2 regions of the Caballeronia sp. M23-90 genome follow, and region 1 is predicted to be linked to the other one. Evidence: riboswitches for the same ligand, from Rfam matches in the RefSeq annotation. Region 1 holds a riboswitch; the other holds the start of a gene.
The links. Region 1 has a riboswitch for manganese ahead of ACRXB1_RS22955 (sodium:calcium antiporter). Riboswitches for the same ligand answer to the same signal wherever they lie in the genome.
Positions count from the first base shown of each region.

Region 2: it holds a riboswitch for manganese, as region 1 does, so the genes downstream of both, mntP (manganese efflux pump MntP) here and ACRXB1_RS22955 (sodium:calcium antiporter) in region 1, are expected to answer to the same signal.

Region 1 is NZ_JBSIPA010000270.1:157-6,190, reverse strand. Features, by position in the region: gene aceK (bifunctional isocitrate dehydrogenase kinase/phosphatase) at 1-653, opposite strand, end outside; gene ACRXB1_RS22970 (MerR family transcriptional regulator) at 740-1,192, opposite strand; gene ACRXB1_RS22965 (MBL fold metallo-hydrolase) at 1,304-2,383, shown strand; gene ACRXB1_RS22960 (ABC transporter substrate-binding protein) at 2,436-4,022, opposite strand; yybP-ykoY riboswitch at 4,275-4,446, shown strand; gene ACRXB1_RS22955 (sodium:calcium antiporter) at 4,544-5,554, shown strand; gene ACRXB1_RS22950 (flagellar protein FliT) at 5,697-5,996, opposite strand; partial or broken gene ACRXB1_RS22945 (flagellar filament capping protein FliD) at 6,009-6,034, opposite strand, start outside.
Region 2 is NZ_JBSIPA010000475.1:220-4,711, forward strand. Features, by position in the region: partial or broken gene pqqB (pyrroloquinoline quinone biosynthesis protein PqqB) at 1-493, shown strand, start outside; gene pqqC (pyrroloquinoline-quinone synthase PqqC) at 524-1,249, shown strand; gene pqqD (pyrroloquinoline quinone biosynthesis peptide chaperone PqqD) at 1,246-1,518, shown strand; gene pqqE (pyrroloquinoline quinone biosynthesis protein PqqE) at 1,515-2,639, shown strand; gene mntP (manganese efflux pump MntP) at 2,651-3,220, opposite strand; yybP-ykoY riboswitch at 3,236-3,415, opposite strand; gene ACRXB1_RS30320 (cache domain-containing protein) at 3,744-4,492, shown strand, end outside.

The DNA of each region.
Region 1 (6,034 bases):
GCCTTGTTGCGGAAGAACAGGGACGACAACATGTGGATCTGGAAATTCGGTGCCGCCTCGAACTCGCCTAATGCCTCGGTGATGGCTCGCATGACGCATTGAACATCGCGTTCGAGGTCTTCAAATGCAGGCTCGAGCTGGAAGTTCGTGACAATGCGCGCGAGCGTTGCAGCGAGCCCGTCCTTCTTTGGGTAATACGCGCGATACGTCGGCTTGGCGGCGGGTTCATCGTTCTCGATGTATTCCGTCGATATGGCCGGCCGCACAAAGATGAAGTCGTTATTGAAATACGACCTGTGCAGGATCTTGCAGCACACGGAGTTGAAAAACGTCTCGGCGCATTCGGGTTGCCGATGCGTCGTCAACAAGCCGATGTAATGCAGCTTGATCTGCTGCCAGACTTCATCGTCTATGTTCTCTGCGTCGTATTGGTCCTGCAGACGCGTCACACATTCTTCCACGCGATCGTCGTAGGACGTGATGCGCTCGCGCGCCAGGCGTTGCAGCGCATGCCAGTCGCTTTCTTCGAATAAATGCTTCGCTGCGATCGCAGCATCGCTGAAAACGCGATAGTGACGATCGAACCCTTCGAGCAGCGTTTGCGCGACATCGAAGCCAATCTGCGACGACAGCAATCTGGGAAAGTGATTCATATCGACCCTGCACTTCGTGTGGTGTCGCGTGAGGTGCGTTACTCCCTGTGCATTCAAACCGGGCGATATTGTATCGCCACGGCCGTTCATACCGCCTTCGCGCGTTTCTCCGTGGCCGGAGAAGCCGCAGCCATCTTGCGTGCGCGCTTTTCAGCACTCGCCGAAAGCAACGCACGGCCTTGCGTTTCGTACGCAGCAAGCTCGGCGAGCGTCGCGTTCAGGTCTTCCAGTTGCCGCTCCAGCACCGCGCGATGTTCCGTGATCGTGTCCAGGAACGCGTGCAACTGCGCGACGGTGCCCGTGGGTGAATCGTAGAGATCGAGCAGCCGGCTGATTTCCGACAGCGTAAACCCGAGCCGCTTGCCGCGCAGCGTCAGCCTCAGGCGCGTGCGGTCGCGCGCCGAATAAACGCGCCGCACACCGTTCGTGCCTTCGCGCGCCGGCGTGAGCAAACCCTGATTCTCATAGAAACGGATCGCGCGGGGCGTGATGTCGAATTCACCAGCCAGTTCGGTGATGGTGTAACGCGTGTCGGTCATTTGAAAGTAGGGAAGCGCTGAACGGCTTTTGACAACCGCTGTAAAATACAAGTTAACGTTAGCGTCAACTTGGCGGCATTGCAAGAATCGACAACCCGGAGACCGACCCGCATGAATCCGCTCGAACAACAACTGGATTACGTTTTCGCCGACCGGCTTCCCGAACCCGGCCGGGCGATGGAAGTCGCGCCCGGCGTCTTTTGGGTACGCATGCCGCTGCCGTTCGCGCTCGATCACGTCAACGTCTGGGTCATGCGCGATGAAATCGATGGCGTAAAGGGCTGGACCGTCATCGATTGCGGTATTTCAGACGAAACCATCCGCGCCAGTTGGGAAAGCGTCTTCGGTACGTTGCTCGACGGCTTGCCGGTTTTGCGTGTGATCGTCACGCATTGCCATCCGGATCATCTGGGCCTCGCCGACTGGATTTGCAATGGCGGCGAGCAAAAGCGCTGGGGTCCGGTAAGACTCTGGATGTCGCACGGCGAATATGCAATGGGCCGCGTCATGTCCAGCGGCGACGGATCGGATGCAGGCGGCGAGCGCGCCGCACAGCACTTCGCGCGACATGGCATGAGGGACCCGGCATCGCTCGAAGCGTTACGCAAACGCGATACGTATTACCCGAAGCTCGTTCCATCCATACCGCAGCATTTCCGCCGACTGCGCAACGGCGACATGGTCAGGATTGGCGGGCGCGACTGGGAAGTAATAACGGGTTTCGGTCATTCGCCCGAACATTGCGCGTTCTATTGCGCGGAGACCAACGTGCTGATTTCCGGGGACATGGTCTTGCCGCGCATTTCGACGAATGTGTCCGTGTTTGCTATCGAACCGGAGAGCAATCCGGTGGCGCTGTTCCTGGAATCCCTCGGCCGATACGAAGCGTTACCCGCCGATGCGCTTGTCCTGCCTTCCCACGGCAAGCCGTTTCGCGGCATGCATACGCGTATCAGGCAGCTTCGCGACCATCACGCGGCGCGGCTCGCAGAAGTGCACGAGGCGTGCGCGGCGAAGCCGCAAAGCGCGGCGGACATTGTGCCGATCATGTTCAAGCGTCCGCTCGATGTACACCAGATGACTTTTGCGCTCGGCGAAGCGCTGGCGCATTTGCACTTGCTCTGGCTGAAAGGTGAACTGGTGCGTCGTACGAATGAAGACGATGGCGTAATCCGTTTCGCGCCGGCATGAAAAAACCGGGCGCTTTTTATAGGGCGCCCGGTTTTTCAAAGAGCAACAACGCTTACTGCACGGATACGGTCGAAAAGTTCTGCCGTCCAAACGGACTGACCCGATACCCGCTCACGTTGGCTTGCGTCAGCGCGGACGCGGTCGGATAGCCGAGCGGAATCCACAGCGCCTGGTCGTGGATGATCTGCTGCGCTTCGGTATAAGCCTTGGTCCGCTTGCCGATATCCGCCGATGCCTTGCCTTCATCGATCAAACGATCCAGCGTCGGGTCGCAAAAACGCGCGAAGTTGATGCCCGAGCGCACGGCGGCGCAACTGAACAGCGGCGAGAGATAGTTGTCCGGATCGCCATTGTCGCCAGCCCACCCCATGAACAACATGTCGTGCTGGCCTTGCTTCGCTTCCTTGATCAGCTCACCCCATTCGATCACCTTGACCTGCGCCTTCACGCCGATCTTCGCCAAGTCCGCCTGCAGCAATTCTGCGCCGGCCTTCGGGTTCGGATTCAGCACGCTGCCGTTCGGACGCACCCAGATGGTCGTATCGAAGCCATTGGGATAGCCTGCATCGGCGAGGAGTTTTTTCGCGCGATCGACCGAATACGCGTACGGCGTCACCTGCTTGTCATAGCTCCACGTGTTCGGCGGGAACGGATTCACGGCGGCCGTCGCCGTGTTCTCGAAGACCGTTTTCAGGTACGTCGTGCGATCGAATGCCTCGTTCAGCGCCTGGCGGACCTTGGGGTTGTCGAGCGGCTTTTTCTGCGTATTCAGCGCCACGAACGCCGTCATGAACGCCGGCGTTTCGACGACCTTGATCGAGCCGCCTTTCTTCGCATCGATCACATCCTGCGGCTTCGGCGACAACGCGATCTGGCATTCACCCGCCTTGATTTTCTGCGCGCGCACGGAGGCGTCGGGCGTGATTGCATAGATCAACCGGTCGACCTTCGGCTTCGCGCCCCAGTAGGCCGGGTTCACGTCGTAGCGGATCACGGCGTCCTTGGTATAACTCTTCAATACGAACGGACCCGTGCCGATGGGTTTCGCGTTCAGATCGGTTTCCTTGCCGGCCTTGAGCAATTGATCGGCGTATTCGGCCGAATAGATCGATGCAAAACCCATCGTCAGAATGGGCACGAAGGTCGCGTTCGGCGTGTTCAGCACGAACGTCACGGTATTGTCATCGACCTTGGATACCGACTTGATCAGCTTCACCAGACCCATCGATTGCGCATGCGGAAAGCCGCTTGCGCCCGCCACCTTGTGCCACGGGTTGCTGTCCGAAAGCATGCGATCGAACGAAAACACGACGTCATCGGCCGTCAATTTCCGCGATGGCTTGAAGTAATCCGTGCTCTGGAATGCCACGTTCGGGCGCAGGTGAAACGTGTAGGTCAGGCCGTCGGCGCTCACATCCCACTTCTCGGCGAGCGCGGGCGTGACCTTCTTCGCGACTTCATCGTAGGAGACGAGTGTGTTGAAGATCACATCCGCCGATGCATTGGTCGTCACGAGCGAGTTGAACTGCACGACATCGAAGCCGTCGGGACTCGACTCCGTGCACACGGTAAGCGGTTTTGCTATCGCGAGCATCGGTATTACGGCCAGGACTGCGGCTGCGAGCATTCTGAAGCGCATGGAATCTCCCGTTTTTGATGCTGTTGTCGGTTAGTCGGTTAATTTTCGTCATTTTTCGATGCAGGCAGCGTTGCGACTCGTTGCGACTTATTGTACGGCGCGCTCCGGCGCACGGTCCTGCGCAACAAACCCGCGTCGGCGTAGCTTACTGAAACGTTATTTCCGCTACAACGACCGATTGGGGATATCGATATGGGACCGATCCCGCCCGGCTGCGTCGCCTTGCCTAATCCGTAGCCCCACGCTAAACTCATGCCCGTCTTTGGGGAGTAGCCTTCCTTCCGCAATGGGAGGAGGACGCGTCAACATACTCGGCTGGTGCCGTGGCGCGTTCGACCGGTCAGGTTTGGCGAGACCATGGGTGCATCTTGTCGTTCACGGTCGGACGGCGCGGGATAGCACCCTGGTTCGCTGACGTCCGACCGTGAAATCATCGTGTCTCCAAAACAAAAATACCCCACTCCGGTCACAAGCCTCTCCTTGCGCAGCGGTCGCCAGTACCCTTCGTTGCGAGGTGCGGCATGACCATGCTCTTCCTGCAACTCGCACTCATGCTCGTGGTGATTCTGGCGGCATCGGAATTGTTCACCAATGCACTCGAGCATCTCGGCGAAAAACTCGGTATCTCCGAAGGCGTCACAGGTTCGCTCTTTGCGGCCATTGGCACGGCATTGCCTGAAACCACCGTGCCGATCATCGCGTTGCTGGGCGCCTCGGCAAATCGTTCGGTCAACGAGGAAATCGGCGTCGGCGCCATTCTTGGCGCGCCGCTGATGCTCGCGACGCTTTCCACCTGCCTGATGGCCATTGCCGTGATCAAGACGCGCGGCCTGAAGGGTCTGGTCACGCCTGAACACACGGGTTTTACCCGCGATCTCAACTTCTTCCTCTGCGCGTTCATGATTGCAGCCGGCGCGATGTTCGTCCCGCATCACGCGTGGCCCGTGCGCGCCTTGTTCGCCGTCGGCCTGGTCGGCGTGTATGTGGTGTATGTGATCACGACGTTTCGCGCATCGGCCAGTCTGGTCGAGAAAGGGCACGGCACCGAGGCCCCCGAGCGCCTGCTGATCGCGCGTGTGGGCTTGCCGACGACGCTTGCGACCATTGCGCTACAGATGCTGATCGGCGTTGCACTGCTAGTTGGCGGGGCGAAGGGGTTTATCGCGGGCGTTGAAGGTGTGTCGCATGTGCTGGGGATTTCGGCGTTGCTGCTTTCGCTGATCATCATCCCGATCGCGACCGAACTGCCCGAAAAGGTGAACAGCATCATCTGGGCGCGGCGCGGGAAGGACACGCTCGCGTTCGGGAACATCACCGGCGCAATGGTGTTTCAAGGCACGTTGCTGCCGGGTATCGGCATCATGCTGACGCCTTGGGAACCGCGCGTTGAAGTGCTGACCGGCGTTTTCATCACGCTTGCCGCCGCCGCATGGCTGCGGTTCAACGCGAGAAAAGGCGGGATCGTGCTATGGGCGCTGCTCGTGAACGGCGGCCTGTACGCGCTTTATCTCGGGTTGACGCTGGGACGGTAAGTCATCGCAGGTGGCGGCGTGCGCCTCGGCATGCCGCCAGTTCGCGCGCAAAAAAAAGCCCGCCGAAGCGGGCATCAATCACATTGCGCGTCGCACTTACCGCGCATCTGTTGTTGTCCTGCGTTGTCTCTTCACTGCCGCATCAGAGTCGTGCTGCCTGCTGATACCGGCTGGCGGCGCTCGCCTGGTTCATCGCTTGCCGGTGATTCCTCATCAACGCCGTTTCCGCCGATGTCGCCACGTTCATGATCGTCGCAATGCTCGCCTGGATCCGGCGGATGATGACCATGGCATCGGCGGGCTGGTCGGCTTGCAAGCCCATCAGGAGCGGCGAACGCGTTTGCGTGAGTTCGGCGGCGCGGGGCCAGTCGTTATCGGCGGCTGCATTTTCGATGGCTTCCGTCAGCGCCCACGCCTGCGCGATCAGTTCTTGCTGGTTCATCGCTTTGCTCCCTTACTTGTTGGTCGCGAGTGCGCCCG
Region 2 (4,492 bases), on a different contig from region 1:
TGGCGGGTCGTTCAGCATTCCCGCATTACCCGGAATCCGCATTGAAGCATTGCCGTTGTCGAGCAAGGCGCCGCCCTATTCGCCGCATCGCGCGGCGCCCCAACGTGGTGACAACATCGGGCTGACGTTCATCAACGAGGCGACCGGCAAGCGCGCGTTCTACGCGCCCGGGCTCGGCGCGCTCGAACCCCACGTACTCGAAGCAATGAACGGCGCGGACCTGTTGCTGGTCGACGGCACCCTCTGGACGCCGGACGAAATGATCGAACTCGGCCTGTCGAAGAAGACCGCCGCCGACATGGGCCATCTTGCGCAAACGGGGCCGGGCGGCATGATCGAGGTGCTTGATTCGATCGAACGTACGGGCGTGCGCAAGGTCCTCATTCACATCAACAACACGAATCCCATCCTGATCGAAGACGGTCCCGAACGGCAGCGGCTCGCCGAACACGGCATCGAAGTCGCCTTCGACGGAATGGCATTCGATCTTTGAACATGCATTAGCGCTTCGCAGGAGAAACATGTGAACGGCCCGAATCACGCAGATACGCAAGACGCCGGCAAAACTGCCTGGACCCGCGAAGAATTCGAGGCGCAACTTCGCGCGAAGGGCACGGCGTACCACATTCATCATCCGTTCAACGTGAAGATGAACGAAGGTGGTTGCTCGCGCGAACAGATTCGCGGCTGGGTGGCGAACCGGTTTTACTACCAGATCAACATCCCGCTGAAGGACGCGGCGGTCATGTCGAACTGTCCCGATCGGGAAACGCGGCGGCGCTGGGTGCTGCGCATTCTCGATCACGACGGTTACGGGGATGACGAAGGCGGCATAGAAACATGGGCACGCCTGGGCGACGCAGTCGGCCTCACGCGCGACGAACTCTGGTCGCTGGAACAGGTGGCGCCCGGGGTGAAATTCGCCGTCGATGCCTACGTCAACTTCGCGCGCCGTGCGCCGTGGCAAGAAGCGGTGTGTTCATCGCTGACGGAAATTTTTGCGCCGCAGATCCACAAGGACCGGCTTGCGACATGGCCCACGTGTTATCCGTGGATCGAAGCCGACGGCCTTACGTATTTCCGCTCGCGCATCTCGCTTGCACAGCGCGACGTCGAGCACGGCCTGCAAGTCACGCTAGACTACTTCAGGACACGCGAGCAGCAGGAACGCGCGCTCGAAATCCTGCAATTCAAGCTCGACATCTTGTGGTCGATGCTCGACGCCATCGAAAAGGCCTTTCCCCAATGACATCGCCAGCGCCAATGCTCAAGCTCAAGGGGATCTTCCGGCTGCAGTGGGAACCGGCGCAGGACGCACACGTGCTGCTCTATCCTGAAGGCATGGTCAAGCTCAATCAGAGCGCTGGCGAGATCCTGAAGCGCTGCGACGGCACGCGCGATATCGACATGCTGATCGCCGACCTGGAGCAAGCGTTCAATACTCAGGATCTCGGCGGCGAAGTGAGGTTGTTCATTGCCGAAGCCGAGCGTCGTGGATGGCTGGAGGAAGCGACATGACCGCAAGCGTCATTGCCCCGCCGCTGTGGCTGCTCGCGGAACTGACCTATCGATGCCCGTTGCATTGCGCGTTCTGCTACAACCCCGTCAACTACACGGACCACAGCACTGAACTCACGACCGACCAGTGGATCGGCGTGCTGCGTGAAGCGCGTGCGCTCGGCGCGGCACAACTCGGCTTCTCCGGGGGCGAACCGCTGTTGCGCGATGACCTCGAAGTGCTCGTGCGCGAAGGACGGCAACTGGGTTTCTATACGAACCTGATCACATCGGGTATCGGTTTGACGGACAAGCGTCTCGACGCATTGAAGGACGCAGGCCTCGATCACATCCAGTTATCGTTCCAGGATTCCACGCAGGAGCTCAACGACTTTCTCAGCAGCACGCGCACGTTCGACCTGAAGAACCGTGTTGCAAGGTCGATCAAGGCGCATGGTTTCCCGATGGTCCTGAATTGCGTGCTCCATCGATACAACCTGCCGCACGTGGACAAGATCATCGACATGGCGCTCGCAATGGGCGCGGAATATCTGGAGCTCGCGAACACTCAATACTATGGCTGGGCGCATGCGAACCGCGCGCAACTGATGCCTACAGCCGAGCAACTGAAAGAAGCCGAAGCGGTGGTCGAGCGGTATCGGGAGAAGATCGGGCATCGCTGCAAGATCTACTTCGTCGTGCCCGACTACTTCGAGACGCGGCCGAAGAAATGCATGAACGGCTGGGGTTCGGTATTCCTCGGCGTGGCGCCCGATGGGGCCGCCTTGCCGTGCCACACCGCGCGTTCGCTTCCGGGCCTGACGTTCCCGAACGTCAAGGACACGTCCGTTCGCGAGATCTGGTACGAAAGCGATGCGTTCAACCGCTTTCGCGGCTTCGACTGGATGAAGGAGCCATGCCGAAGCTGCGAAGAGAAAACGATCGATGCAGGCGGTTGCCGCTGCCAGGCCTATTTGCTCACGGACGACCCGGCCAACGCGGACCCGGTCTGCGATAAATCACCCCATCACGAAACGGTGATCAACGTGGTGCGCCAGGCTGCGGTACAACGCGAACCTGAAGAACATCCGATCATTTTCCGCAACGACAGCAACTCGCGCCGGCTGCGCTCGACCGTCTGAGAATAGACCGGTCAGCTCACATATCCGAGGTGCTCGGCCAGAATCACCGAGCCGATGGCGACCAGGATCAAGCCGCCCGCCACTTCCGCGCGCTGCCCGACCGCGCGGCCCAAGAAGCGTCCCACCATCACGCCGATGGTCACCATGATCAGCGTCGCAAGTCCGATGGTCGCAGCCGTAGAGAAAATATTCACATCGATAAAAGCGAGTCCCGCGCCCACCGCCATGGCATCGATGCTCGTTGCCAAGCCCGTCGCGGCGAGCAGCCAGAAACCGTGACGCACGGGTTTTTCGGCCTCGGGCGTGGGCGTGCTGAAGCCAGAGCGAATCATGCGCAACCCGAGCACGAGCAAGAGCCCGAAGGCAATCCAGTGATCCCACGACATGACGTACGGGGCCGCGGCCTTGCCGAGCGCCCAGCCGACGAGCGGCGTGATCGCCTCGATGACGCCAAAGATCAGGCCGGTTCGCAGCGCCTCGCGCATACGCGGACGGCGCAACGTCGCGCCTTTGCCGACAGCGGCGGCGAAGGCGTCCGTCGACATGGCGAAGGCGAGCAGGATGGTGGAAGCGATATTCATGGGGACAATGATCATGTTCGGGTCGGGACAGGAACATACGATGTCTCGCCGAGCCCGACCGGTCGCGGCGTTACATCGATGGTCTTGCCAACCAGAATACAGATCGGTTGCTCATGCCACGGTTCGATCGAACCAAGCGTGTTGACATGAGCGCTTCCAATGGCTGGAAGCCGGCTACTCCCCAAGGACGGACAAAGGCTATCACGTTCGAAATGAATTTGTAATCTTCTCCAGGTTTTTTTAGTGTCCGTACATCAGGCACAGCCGATGCGCCTCCGCTCTGGTTGACCACCACCACGCGTTTTCCGCGAAGTCCTGGCCCGTACAAGGTGGCCAGCCCAGATCCGCGCCTTCGATCCGATACAGCCGCGATGCCAATCACGATATCCATGCTGACGACTGAAAGCCCTCCCGGCGCAAAACCGTCTGCACGCCGGACGAGGCGCGCGCCATGAGATCCGGCCTGCCACCTGGAACAGCTTCGCGAAAGCGCCGCGGCCGGTATCGATGGACAGCGCTCAGCATGGCAAATTCCCTGTCACGCTATCCGCTCCTTGCCGGGATTGCCGGAACTGCCGTTGCGGTCGTCATGGCAGGCTTGTCGATCGCCACGTTGTACCAGGGCCGCGAAGAAGCACTGAGCCACGCCAGGGAGACGTCGGCCAATCTGGTGTCGATCATTGGCGGCGATATTGCCCGCAACGTCGAAATCTACGATCTGTCGCTTCGCGCCGTGGTCGATGGCGCGCAGGACGCGAGCATCATGGTGCTTCCGCTCAATCTGCGCCGCCGGATTCTATTCGACCGCGCGACCACGGCGGCGTACATAGGCGGCAGCTACGTTATCGATGCCCGCGGCCGCGTCATCATAAAAGAAAACCCCACGGCCACGCCGCCCGAAACCTTCGCCGAGCGCGAATATTTCCTTGCCCATCGAAACAACCCATCGGTCGGCCTGTTTTTCTCGCATCCCTACTTGACCCACGCAAACGGCGCGGCGATCGGCATGAGCCGGCGTATCAATGCGCCGGACGGATCGTTTGCCGGCATCGCGTTGCTGACCGTGAACCTCCAGTATTTCCGTTCGCTCCTGGACAAGATCGAAGTCGGCCCGAAGGGATCGATTTTTATCGTTCAGGACGATGGCGCGTTGATCGTACGAAAGCCCTTCCTCGGCGAGGATATCAATCGCAACGTCGCCGGCTCAGCCACGTTCGCCCGCATGAGGCATTCGAGCTCGGGGTCATACGTGGCGAAATCGCCTGTTGATGG